One region of the Actinoplanes sp. NPDC049316 genome, then DNA from elsewhere that is predicted to be linked to it. Evidence: riboswitches for the same ligand, from Rfam matches in the RefSeq annotation. Region 1 holds a riboswitch; the other holds the start of a gene.
The links. A riboswitch is a leader RNA that binds a small molecule or an ion and turns the genes downstream of it on or off. The one in region 1 is predicted to bind ZMP and ZTP.
Positions count from the first base shown of each region.

Region 2: linked by a shared signal. The riboswitch ahead of AB0K03_RS37540 (glycine hydroxymethyltransferase) and the one ahead of AB0K03_RS13085 (tetrahydrofolate dehydrogenase/cyclohydrolase catalytic domain-containing protein) in region 1 are both predicted to bind ZMP and ZTP.

Region 1 is NZ_JBFAQM010000007.1:47,802-54,034, reverse strand. It holds gene AB0K03_RS13105 (TetR/AcrR family transcriptional regulator) at 1-484, shown strand, start outside; gene AB0K03_RS13100 (hypothetical protein) at 586-1,164, opposite strand; gene AB0K03_RS13095 (Gfo/Idh/MocA family oxidoreductase) at 1,161-2,264, opposite strand; gene AB0K03_RS13090 (TIM barrel protein) at 2,261-2,902, opposite strand; ZMP/ZTP riboswitch at 3,043-3,126, shown strand; gene AB0K03_RS13085 (tetrahydrofolate dehydrogenase/cyclohydrolase catalytic domain-containing protein) at 3,142-4,026, shown strand; gene AB0K03_RS13080 (glycosyl hydrolase) at 4,016-5,125, opposite strand; gene AB0K03_RS13075 (polysaccharide deacetylase family protein) at 5,122-5,934, opposite strand; gene AB0K03_RS13070 (hypothetical protein) at 6,056-6,233, opposite strand, start outside.
Region 2 is NZ_JBFAQM010000041.1:10,255-16,487, reverse strand. It holds gene AB0K03_RS37555 (L-dopachrome tautomerase-related protein) at 1-142, opposite strand, end outside; gene AB0K03_RS37550 (TetR/AcrR family transcriptional regulator C-terminal domain-containing protein) at 181-894, opposite strand; gene AB0K03_RS37545 (NAD(P)-dependent alcohol dehydrogenase) at 1,001-2,020, shown strand; gene AB0K03_RS37540 (glycine hydroxymethyltransferase) at 2,122-3,546, opposite strand; ZMP/ZTP riboswitch at 3,566-3,658, opposite strand; gene AB0K03_RS37535 (hypothetical protein) at 3,736-3,918, shown strand; gene erm (ErmE/ErmH/ErmO/ErmR family 23S rRNA (adenine(2058)-N(6))-methyltransferase) at 4,244-5,014, shown strand; gene AB0K03_RS37525 (discoidin domain-containing protein) at 5,027-6,233, opposite strand, start outside.

The DNA of each region.
Region 1 (6,233 bases):
CGCCAAGCGCGCCGGCATCACGCACGCGGGGCTGCTGTACTACTTCCCCACCAAGGAGGCGTTGCTGGCCGCGGTGCTGGAGCGCCGCGACGCCGAGGACGCGCAGCGCGAGCGGCTCACGATCCCGCCCGGCGCGGACTTCCTGCGGCACATGCTGGCGCTGGCCGGGCACAACGTGCGCCACCGCGGGATGGTGGACCTGTACTCGCGGCTGGCCGCCGAGGCCGTCGCGCCGAGCCACCCCGCGCACGACTACTTCGCCCGGCACTACGCGGTCGCCCGGGAGCACGCCGAATTGTCGTTCCGGGCTCTCGCCGAGGAGGGCGGCCTGCGCGAGGGTGTCGATCCGGCCCAGGCGGCGCTGTGTTTCGTGGCGCTGATGGACGGCCTGCAGGTGCAGTGGCTGACCGGCCCGGAGCGCGTCGACCTGGTCGCCGCGATGCGGTTCTACCTGCGCAGCGTGGTCACGGTTCCGCTGGAGTGAGCGCGATCAGCCGGGCCACCGTGGCGGCGGCGATGCTCGACGAAGCTCTGCGGCCGGTCCACTCCGGCCGGATCGCGGTCCCCGTCGTCCCCTGAGGCCGGTCAGCGGTACGCGGGCTGCGCCTGCGTGGGCCGGGCCGGCACGACGTCCAGACCGGGAGTGCCGATCAGCGCGTCGACCGCCTCCCGGGCCGCACCGATCCCCGCCCAATGCGGGTCGACGTCGCCGGCGAACACCCAGCGGTGGTCGGCCGGCCACACGAACGCCGGTGGCGCGACCGGCTGCCCGCCGCCGAGGTCGTCCGCCCAGCCGTCGATGTCGGACACCGCGCCGCGCAGCAGGGCGTAGCGCCGGTGCGGCACCTCGACCAGCGGCACCCCGGGCGGCAGCGGGATGTCCGAATAGCCCTCCCACACGCAGAAGTAGCAGTCCTCCGGCGTCGAGGTGAAGCCCGCGAGCACGTGCAGCGCGCTGCGGGCCTGGGCGAGATCCGATGGGTGGTCGCCGGGCAGGAGGGCGTCGGTCTCGGCCTGGCCGGGCAGCTGCGGGTCGGGGATGAACCGGAGCCGGGCGTACGCCGGGAAGCCGGCCGGCCCGAACGTGACCAGCTGCTCGAACGGCGTCCCGGAGCCGGCGAGCCAGTCCGCGGCGGCGGTGTCCGGGCAGAAACGGAGCCTCACCACAGCGTCCGCTCGTACGGGTCCCAGCCGGCCGGCAATGCGGGCGGCGTGCGGGCGGTGCTGGTCACCGGCACCGTCTCCCTCCGCTCGATCGACTCCTCGATGGCGAGCATGACGTCGAGGACGTGGTACGCCAGCTCGCCCGGCGCCCGTTCCGGCCGTCCCGCGCGGATGGCCCGGGCCAGCTCGAGCACCCCGGTGCCGCGGGTCGCCGCATGCCCCTCGGCCGCCAGATCCTCCGGCTTCTGCGCCTCGAGCAGGTGCAGGGTCGTCACGCCGTCGAACCGGTTCGGGTCGGGCAGCACGGCGGTGCCCAGCGTACCGGTGACCTCCAGGCCGGTACGGGCCAGCGCGGAGTCGAACGTGGTCAGCAGCTGCGCCGAGCCACCGCCGGCGAATTCGACGAGCGCGGCGACCGTGGTGGCGACGTCGACCGCGAAGTCCGTGCCGGCGCGTGGACCCGAGCCGATGGTCCGCGTCCCGCGCGGCCGCCCGCCGGTCGCGGTGACCCGCTCGACCGGGCCGAGCAGGTGCACCAACGCGGTCAGGTAGTACGGGCCCATGTCGAGCAGGGGTCCTGCGCCCGCGCGGAACAGGAACTCCGGCGACGGGTGCCAGCTCTCCGGCCCCGGCGACTGGAACAGCGCGAGCGCGGTGCCCGGCCGCCCGATGCGGCCGTCGTCCAGCGCCCGGCGTGCGGTCTGCAGACCCGCGCCGAGCACGGTGTCGGGCGCGCTCGCGACGCGCAGGCCCTGCCGGGCGGCCCGGTCGAGCAGCGTACGGGCGGAGCCCCGGTCCAGGGCGAGCGGCTTCTCCGTCCACACGTGCTTGCCGGCGTCGAGCGCGGCGAGGCCCACGTCGACGTGCGCCGCCGGCACGGTCAGGTTCACCACGATCTCGACGCCGGGCTCGGCGAGCAGCTCGGCGGCCGTGCCGGAGCGGGGGACGCCGTGCTCGGCCGCCCGGTCCGCCGCCCGTCCGGTGTCGAGGTCGGCGACCATGAGCACCCGCACGTCGGGGAAAGCGGTGAGGTTGCGCAGGTACGTGTCGCTGATCGTGCCCGCGCCCACGATGCCGACGCCGACCGGCCCCGCGGTCACCGGCCCTGCCCCCGCACGTACGCCAGGCCGGCGGCGAGGCCGTCGAAGATGTCACCGGCGTACGCGTCGAACTCGATGACCCGCAGCGCGTGCGGCGCGGCGGCCAGCACCTCGGCCACGGGCACCCGGCCCTGCCCGGCGGGCACCTGGCCGCTGCCGTCGGTGGCCAGGGCGCCGTCCTTGACGTGGATGGCCCGTACCCGCTCGCCGAGCTTCCGCAGCAGCGTGGGTGCGTGCTCCCCGGCGGCCGTCGCCCAGTACGTGTCGACCTCCAGCACCAGCCCGGGGGCGAGCTGTTCGGCGAAGACCTCGAAGGCGCTGCGCCCGCCGACGCGCGCGGCCGGCTCCCACCAGTGGTTGTGGTAGCCGACGGTGATGCCGTACCCGGCTGCGACCTCGGCCGCCTCGTTGAGGGCCCGGGCGGTGGCGGCGACGCCGTCCGCGTCGTGCCAGCGCGCCGCGTCGACGTGGGGCTCGATGTTGGCGAGCAGGCCGGCCCGCAGCGCCTCGGCGTTCTCCACCACGCCGTACGGCTCCACCTGCGTGAACCCGATCTCGGCGAGGCGGCGCATCGTGCGTGCGGGGTCGGCGGCGAACGCGTCGCGCACCGAGTAGAGCTGGACGGAGACGGGGCTCATCGTGTCCTCCTGACGTCGACAGATGTCGATGGAAGCGCTACCGAAATTTCTACCACGTGGTCAAAATTCGATCCAGAGAGCGCTCTCCTTCGCCCCCGGGTGACACGGTCGCCCGCCCCGGAACGGGCACGGCATACTTGTCGGCGACACGCGACTGGCGGCATCGAGGATGGGGACCACCATCGGGGAGCACGTCGTGGGCGCCGTCCGCCTGGGTGCCCACACCAAGGGAGACGCGCATGTCCGACAGCCCGGAGACGCCGGCCCACGAGGCCCGGCTCCTGCCCGGAAAGCCCGTCGCCGACGCGGTCCTCGCCGACGTCGCGCAGCGCGTGGCGAAGCTCAAGGAAGCCGGCGTGCAGCCCGTGCTGGCGACGATCCTCGTCGGCGACGACGACGCCAGCGCCGGCTACATCCGCATCAAGCAGCGGCAGGCCGCCGAGCTGGGCTTCGTCTCGCCGCACGAGCACCTGCCCGCCACCGCCACCCAGGACGACCTGCACCGGGTCATCGACCGGCTGAACGCCGACCCGGCCGTGCACGCGCTGCTCATCCAGTACCCGCCGCCCGCGCACATCGACTACGACGCCGCGCTGATGACCGTCGACCCCGACAAGGACGTCGACGGCATGCACCCGCTCAACCTCGGCCGTCTCTCCGTCGGGCTGCCCGGCCCGCGCCCGTGCACGCCGGCGGGCATCGAGGCGCTGCTGGCGCACTACGAGATCCCGGTCGCCGGCCACGAGGTCGTCATCCTCGGCCGGGGCGCGACCATCGGCCGGCCCCTGGCGATGATGCTGTCGCAGAAGCGCCCGACCGCCAACGCCGCGGTCACGGTCGTGCACACCGGCGTGCCCGACTGGCAGCGCTACACCCGCCGCGCGGAGATCCTCGTGGCCGCCGCGGGCGTGCCCGGAATCATCCAGCCCGAGCACGTCAAGCCGGGCGCGACGGTGATCGGCGCCGGCGTGCGCTACGAGGGCCGCCGGCTGCTGCCCGACGTGGCGGAGGAGGTCGCGACGGTGGCCGGCGCGCTCACGCCACGGGTGGGCGGGGTCGGCCCGACGACCGTGGCGATGCTGTTCCGCAACGCCGTGGAGGCCGCGGAGAAGGCTAGCCGCTGAAGCGCGGGCTCTTGGCCATCGCCACGTACGCCGCGAGCGACTCCGGGCCCGTGTCGATGCGCCACTTCTCGGTGAACCCGGGGTGGGTGTCGGTGTCGAACCACACGACACCGCCCACCGCCGGGTGCGCCTCGACCCACTTCGCGAAGAGCGTGATCCAGTCGGCCTTCGTCCGGCCGCCGCGGTCCACCGCTCCCACCTCGCTGATCAGGATGGGTTTGCGGGCGGCGTACGAGCGGTAGATCGGTCCGAACAGGGTCTCGGGCGTCTCGTGGTGCAGGTTGTAGCCCGAGACGCCGACCCAGTCGACGTACTTGTCTCCCGGGTACAGCGCCGCGTAGGTGTTCCAGTCGGCGACCGGGGACGAGTTCCAGTTCGGGCCCCACACCCACGAGACGTTGGTCGCGCCCTCGTCGGCGAAGATGCCGCGGAGCCGCTTCCACGACGCGATGAAGCCGGCCGGGTCCTTGCCGTTGCGGGCGGCGCCCCAGCCGTACCAGTCGCCGTTCATCTCCCAGGCCCAGCGCAGCAGCAGCGGCCGGCCCTGCGCCTTGAGCCGCCGGGCGGCACGCGCGATGAGATCGTCGGCGGAGCCCGACGTGATGTCGGTGTAGCGGGTGCCGCGCCAGGAGACCATCGGGAACGCGTGCTCGGGCAGCCCGGCGATCGTGCGGGGCAGCAGGTCGCCCCAGTCGTAGAAGACGTGCACGATCCGCTCGTCGCGGCCGGTCTGCTGCCGGCGCAGCGCCTGCGCCTGCGCCGCGGTGCGGCCCGACAGATCCAGGTACGCCCCCAGCATCGCCTTGCCGCTGCGGAACGGCACCGTCCCCCCGCCCCTGGTCACGACGGTGGGCGGCGCGGCGGCCGACGGCTTGACCCCGGGACGCCCGGGCGAGGTCGTCGCCTCGGCGGGGGTGTCCTTGGTGCGTACCTGCTGCAGGCCGACCGTCGCCACGGGCACCGCCGCCGCGGCCGCCGCGATGCCGAGCAGATGCCGCCGGGTGATCCTGCGCCGCGGCGCGCGGTGGGCCGGGCTCGTCCGCGGGTCCCGGCCGGCGTCGGGGACGCCCTCGACCGGCGCGCGATGGGCCCGGCTCATGTCAGGTTCCGTCCGGCGGCGCGGGCGACCCGGCGCACCATCCGCCAGCCGGGCTGGGCGAGCTGCTTGAGGCGCGGCACGAGCGGCGACCCACCGCCGGCCACCAGCTCCACGAGCTGCTCACCGGTCACGTCCGGGGTCGGTTGCAGGCGCGGCACGGCGAAGCGGCGCTCGCCGGGGGTGTGCAGCCGCCGTCCGACCTCGGTCGCGTTGTCGTGCCCGGCCGCCAGTACCGCCGCTCGCACCTTGGCGCCGTTGTAGCCGTGCGGGTACGCGAAGCCGCGCACCCGCCGCCCGAGCCGCTGCTCGAGCTCGTCCTTGCTGCGGACGGTCTCCTCGCGCAGCTGCGCGGCGGGCAGCACGTCCAAGGGGTGGTGCACGAGGCTGTGGTTGCCGATCTCGATGCCGGCGTCGGCCACCTCGGCCAGCTCGTCCCAGGTGAGCAGCTTGCCGAAGTCCGGCGCCCAGCGGCCCAGCCAGTCCGCGTACCGGCCGAGGTGGCCGACGGAGGCGTACAGGGTGGCGCCGGCGCCGGCCTCGGCGAGCACCGGGACCGCCTCGGTGAGGAAGTCGCGGTAGCCGTCGTCGAAGGTGATCGCCACCAGCCGGTCGGTGCAGCCGTGCTCGAGCAGGTCGAGCGCCTCGGTCAGGCCGACGAGCCGGTAGCCGGCCGCGGTCAGCGCCTGCAGCTGCTCGGCGAGGCGCTTCGGCGGCACCGCGAGGTCGCGCAGCGGACCGGCGACCGCGGACACGGAGTGGTACATCAGCGCGGGCAGGCTCTGCCACGCCGGGGACGCCGCGACGGTCACTCCGATCCTCCCACTCGCCGGCTGGATATGACCCTTATCGGTCAGAGACCCGGCAAGCTTCGTGGTTCGCTGAACTCGTCCGGCCGGTGCGCGGCGCCACGTCTGCGCCGCTCAGGCCACGTTACGGGGCGCTTTCCGCACTGTCCAGCACGACTGCGGCGACGATCGCCGACATATCGGCGACGGTCATTCTCACGACACCTCCACGGGTGGCGAGGCCGCGGTCCGCCTCGTACGCGACGATGTCGGCGTGCTCCAGCTCGTCGGCGAGCACGGCCAGCCGCCGTTCGATGCGGGCG
Region 2 (6,233 bases), on a different contig from region 1:
CCACGTCGTCGCCCCACTTCGGGAAGTTCACGAAGATGCGGCCGCGCGTGGAGACGCTGACGCCCGTCGGCATGGGCCCGCTGTCGAACGTGTGCACCGTCTCCAGCTCGCCGAGGGGCTGGTCGACAGGATGATCCGTCATTCTCGGCGCTTACCCGCGGGGCGTGGCCGCAAAACGGGCTAGCCCGGGTGCGACGTCCAGCCCTGGCGGTGCAGCCGCTCGACGCCGTCCAGCAGCAGGTCGAGAGCGAACTCGAATTCGAACTGGTCGTCGCAGCCCGGGCCGACGACCGACGCGTCGTCGTGGGCGGCCGCCGCCGCGATGGTGGCCAGGTGCGGGAACCGGTCGGCGAACTCCGGCGGCGGGGCGGCCGGCGGCTCGGCGGCCGCGGCGGCTCCCGAGCGGCCGGCGTTCCGGGACGCGTCGAAGAGCTCCTGGCTGAAGCCGAGCATCCGGCTGCCCATCGCGTGCATCACGTGGTGGGCGAGGTCGGCCGAGAAGCCGCCGGCCGTGAGCGTGCCGACCATCGAGTCCAGGTACGCGAGGACGCCCGGCGTCGCCGCGGTGCGTGACTCGATGGCGATCGGCGCCCAGGGGTGGCGCTGCAGCACCTGCCGCGCCGAGAGGATGCGCCGGCGGACGGCCTGCTTCCACCCGGCGCCGGCCGCGGGCGGGTCGATCTCGGCGACGACCGCGTCGATCATGCCCTCGAGCAGCTCCTCCTTGTTGGCCACGTGCTTGTAGAGGGCCATCGGCACGACGCCCAGCTCCTGGGCCAGGTTGCGCATGCTCAGCGACGCGATCCCCGCCTCGTCGGCCAGGGCGACGGCGGCGTGCAGCACGCGCTCCCGGCTCAGCGGTGCGCGCCGCAGGGTTTCGGTCTGCTCAGCCATGCCGTCCTCGGGTGTCACGGGGCAGGGGAAACGATATCCGGCTTGACGGGTGTACGCCGTACACCCCAGACTGGGTGTACGGCGTACACCACCAGGGGAGGTTGCGGTGAAGGCAATCGTTCAGGACAGGTACGGACCACCGGAGACGCTCACGCTCGCGGACGTCGACAGGCCGGTTCCCGGGCCCGGCGAGGTGCTGGTCCGGGTGGAGGCGGCGGCGCTCAACGCGTACGACTGGCACGTGATGCGGGGCGATCCGCGGATGGCACGGCTGGCCCTGGGCCGGTCACGCCCCAAGGCGCGGATCCGAGGCCGCGACTTCGCCGGCCGGGTCGAAGCCGTCGGGGCCGGGGGCGGCGCGGCCGGGGGCGGCGGGTTCCGGCCCGGCGATGCGGTGTTCGGCGACCTCGGGGATGACAACGGCGCGTTCGCCGAGTACGTACGGGTGCCCGAGGAGCTGGTCGCGCCGATGCCCGCGAATCTCACTCCGGAGCAGGCGGCGGCCCTGCCCCTGGCCGGCGTGACCGCCCTCATGGGACTGTGCGACGCGGGAGAGCTGCAGCCCGGTCAGCACGTGCTCGTCAACGGCGCCTCCGGCGGGGTCGGCACGCTGGCGGTGCAGCTCGCCAAGCTGCTCGGCGCGACCGTGACCGCCGTGTGCAGCACCCGCAACGCCGACCTGGTCCGTTCCCTCGGCGCCGACCACGTCGTCGACTACACGCGCGACGACTTCACCCGCCTCGGCCCCCGCCACGACCTCGTCCTCGACCTGGTCGGCAACCGCACGCTGCGGGCGTTGCGGCGGTCAGTGACGCCGACGGGCACCCTCGTCCTCTCCGGCGGCGGGGTCTACCGCGGCGGCAGCGTCATCGGCCCGGTCTGGCTGATCGCCCGCGGCCGGCTGCTGGCGCCGTTCCTCCGACGGCAGCGCATCGTCGTCCTCACGACGGCCCCCAGCCGCTCCCACCTGGACATGCTGCGCACCCACGCCGAGAAGGACGGCCTCGTCCCGGTGATCGACCGCAGCTTCGAGCTTCACGAAGTGCCCGAGGCCATTCGCTATCTCGAGACCGAGCACGCCCGCGCGAAGGTCGTGATCTCGATTCTCCCCACTCACGCAGAATGAAGGGGCCAGGGCCAGCGAATGCTGGGCCCCGGCCCCGGCCTCGACGGGAGTTGCGGTCTGCACCACCCACCGAGCTACGACATCAAGAAGTTGACTTTGATCTAGATCCCCAGGTCGACGCTCGGGTAGAGCGGGAAGGCGCCGAGCAGCTCCGTCGCCTGCTTGCTGATCCCGTCGGCAACCGCGGGGTCGAGGTCGAACTTCGCCTTCGACGCGCCGGCCTTGGTCTGCGACAGGACCGTGTGCATCAGCTCGGCGATCTGGTCCATCTCCGCCGTGCCGAGGCCGCGGGTGGTCAGCGCCGGCGTGCCGATGCGGATGCCGGAGGTGTACCAGGCGCCGTTCGGGTCCTGCGGGATCGCGTTGCGGTTGGTGACGATGCCGCTGTCCAGCAGGGCCTGCTCGGCCTGGCGGCCGGTGAGGCCGTACTTGTCGACGTCGACCAGCACGAGGTGGTTGTCGGTGCCGCCGCTGACCAGGGTCGCGCCGCGGCGCAGCAGACCCTCGGCGAGCGCCTGGCTGTTGTCGACGATGCGCTGGGCGTAGTCGGCGAACTCGGGGCGGCGGGCCTCCGCGAACGCGATCGCCTTGGCGGCCATGACGTGTGCGAGCGGGCCGCCGAGCACCATCGGGCAGCCGCGGTCGACCTGGTCGGCGAGCTCCGGCTGGCAGAACACCGCGCCGCCGCGAGGGCCGCGCAGGCTCTTGTGGGTCGTCGTCGTGACGATGTGCGCGTGCTCGATCGGGTTGAAGTCGCCGGTGAAGACCTTGCCCGCGACCAGGCCCGCGAAGTGCGCCATGTCGACCATGAAGGTCGCGCCGACCTCGTCGGCGATCTCCCGCATGATGCGGAAGTTCACCTTGCGGGGGTACGCCGAGTAGCCACCGACAATGATCAGCGGCTTGAACTCGCGCGCCGACTCGCGCAGGGCGGCGTAGTCGATCTGGCCGGTGGCCGGGTCGACGCCGTAGCTGCGCTGGTCGAACATCTTGCCGGAGATGTTGGGGCGGAAGCCGTGGGTGAGGTGGCCGCCCGCGTCCAGCGACATGCCGAGCATCCGCTGGTTGCCGAAGGCCTGCCGCAGCTCGGCCCACTCGGCGTCGGTGAGATCGTTGACGTTGCGCTTCTGCGCCTTGGCCAGCGCCGGCGCCTCCACCCGGTCGGCGAGCACCGCCCAGTACGCGACCAGGTTGGCGTCGATGCCGGAGTGCGGCTGGACGTACGCGTACGGCGCGCCGAACAGGGCCTTGGCGTGCTCGACGGCGACCTGCTCGACTGTGTCGACGTTCTGGCAGCCGGCGTAGAAGCGGCGGCCGATGGTGCCCTCGGCGTACTTGTCGGAGAGCCAGTTGCCCATGGCGAGCAGCACGGCGGGGGACGCGTAGTTCTCGGACGCGATCAGCTTGAGCGACTCGCGCTGGTCGTGCAGCTCCTTGGCGATGGCGTCGGCGATGCGGGGCTCGACGGCGCGCACGGCCTCCAGGGCGGCGCGAAACGCGGTCGACTCGGCGTTCAGCTCAGACATCGGACCTCCCTATCACAGGTGAAGAGGCCCAGGCGCACGGCAGGTCACCCCGGTGGGTGGGACCGCTCCCCGATGGTGGATCCATCCGAACGCGCCAGTCACGGCCCGGGGGAAGCATACCGGCGTACGGCCGTGCAATCACAACCGAGAAGCGGGACGAGGCGTTGCGGTGATCACTAGCCTGGCCCCGTGAACGGCGTCCAGATTCTCCTGGTCATCGGGGCCGGCATCGCGATCTCCGCGCTCGCCCACCGCCGCGGGATCCAGCCCGGCCGGGACGCCATCCAGGTGATCGCGCTGGTCGTCACGCTCGGCACGCTGCTGATCCAGGGCACCACGGTCCGCCGCGCGGTCGCCGGGAAAATGCGGTGAGCCGGCCGCCGTCCGGCGGTACGGTCGGCGCCATGCCAACGCCGCACGCCCTTCTCGCGCGGGCCACGACGTCTGTCGCGCGCGGGTCCCTGCACTCGTCCCGCCTGCGTGACCGGCGCCGCGCCCTGCGCCGCCGCTGAGCCGCACCCGAACCCGACCGCCGAGCTGAGCGCTGCCGCCAGGGCCCTTCGTGTCCTCTTCCCCACGGACGGGCCTCGCTGACGCCTGCCCGCGTCCGCCACCACGCCGGTGCCGGACCGCGGACCGGCCGCGCTGACGCCTGTCCGCGTTCGCCGCCCCACCGGCGGCAGACAGGACCTCGGTCATGGCGCAACACCGGCACGAACACGCCCGCGCGCGGCGGGCGTACGGACAGAATCTCCTCACCGATCCCCGCTCGCTTCGGCAGGTGGCCGCGGCCGCGGAGCTACGTCCCGGCGAGCTCGTGTACGAGGTGGGCGCCGGCCGCGGCCACCTCACCGCCGAGCTGGCCCGGCGTACGCGGCGCCTCGTCGCGTACGAGGTGGACCCCGAGATGGCTGCCGCACTCCTCGACCGGCCCGGGGTGACCGTACGGGCCGGGGACTTCCTGCGGGCGCTGCCCCCGGGCGAGCCGTTCGCCGTGGTGGGCAACATCCCGTACGCGCTCACCGCAGCGGTCGTCGAGTGGTGCCTGCACGCCCCGGCGCTGACGGCCGCCACCCTGGTCACCCAACTGGAGTACGCCCGCAAGCGCACCGGCGACTACGGCCGCTGGAGCCGGCTGACGATTCGCACCTGGCCGGCGTACGCCTGGGACCTCGCCGGACGGCTGCCGCGTACGGCGTTCCGCCCGGTCCCCCGCGTGGACGGCGGCATCCTCCGGTTGCGGCGCCGCCCGGTGCCGTTGGTGCCGGACCCGGCGGACTGGCAGCGCTTCGTGGACCTCGGGTTCACCGGGCTGGGCGGATCGCTGCAGGCCACCCTGACCGGCCGCTACGGCGTACGGCGTACCGCCGCCGCGTTCCGGGCGGTCCGGCTCGCACCCGACGTTCCGGTGGGCCGCGTGTGGCCGGAACAGTGGCTGACCCTCTACCGCCTGCTCAGCCGGTGCTGACGCGAGGACCGGTCAGTGGACGGCGAGCTCCACCAGCTCGGCGTCGCCCGGCTGCCAGCCGTCCACCACGACTGCCACGTAACGGGCCCGCGCGCCGAGGGCGCCGTACGTCAGACCGTCCAGCGACGCCTCGACGCGGTGCGGACGGCGGTTCCCCGGGCCCCAGCGCACGCCGACGTCCCGGATCGCGGTGACCGCGCCGAGGTCGACCACCATGCGGCCCGCCGCACCGGGCCGCCACGACGTCCGCGGGTCGCCGTCGACCGCGCGGTCCGGCGAGGTCATGCCCTCGGGCAGCGGCGAGGTCGGGAACGTCGTCCGGCCGCGGGCCAGATCGGCGGTCGGTGTCACGGGGGCGCCGGGCACCGTCACGCGGCGCGACTTGCCGGCGGCCAGGCGTACGACCGCGGACCAGGACCCGCACCGCAGCGTGATCCGCACCCGATGGTCCTGCGGGGCCGTCACCGTGACGTGGTGCGAGTCGTGGACCTCGTAGCGGGTGCCGGCCGGCGCCGCGCCCTCGACGGTGAAGCGGGGCGGCTCGACCCGGGCGGCGCCGCCGTCGAGGCTGACCTCCCACTCCAGCCCCTTACCGGTCGTGACCTGGGTGCCCCTATACAGCCGGGCCTGCGACGGTATGCGGACGGTCACGTCGCGGACCGGGTCGGGCGCGAGGTTGAAGACGCTCAGGTAGCCGTCGGCGTCGCTGACCGACAGCCCTTCGGCGGTGGGTAGCGCGCGGGCCGCGGCGGCGGCGAGGTCGCGGCGCCCGCCGGCGTACCCCTCGATCAGGGGCGCCGGCGCGCTGATGCCCGCCGCGGTCACAGTGATCTTCCTCTTGCCGCCGTGGGTGACGACGCCGGCGCGCCCGTCGATGCCGACCCACCGCTCGGCCGTGCGGGTCTCCGGCACGACCACGGCATCGGTCCAGGTGAGACCGTCGGTCGACGTCTGGATCGCGAACTTCTTGGCGTACGCGGTCTCCCAGTGGATCCGGACCCCGGCGACCCGCACCGCCAGACCGAGGTCCACGGCGAGCCAGCTGTCCGCCCGGCCACGCTCCTCCGCGGCCACCGTCCAGCGGGTCAGCGGGTTGCCGTCGGTGGTGTTGCGGGCCGGATACCAGACGTCCTCGGACGACGCGGTGGGCATCGCGCCCTGGGCCAGGTCGGCGCCGCGGACGTCGAGCACCTCGAAGGTGTAGATCGAGTAGCCGAAC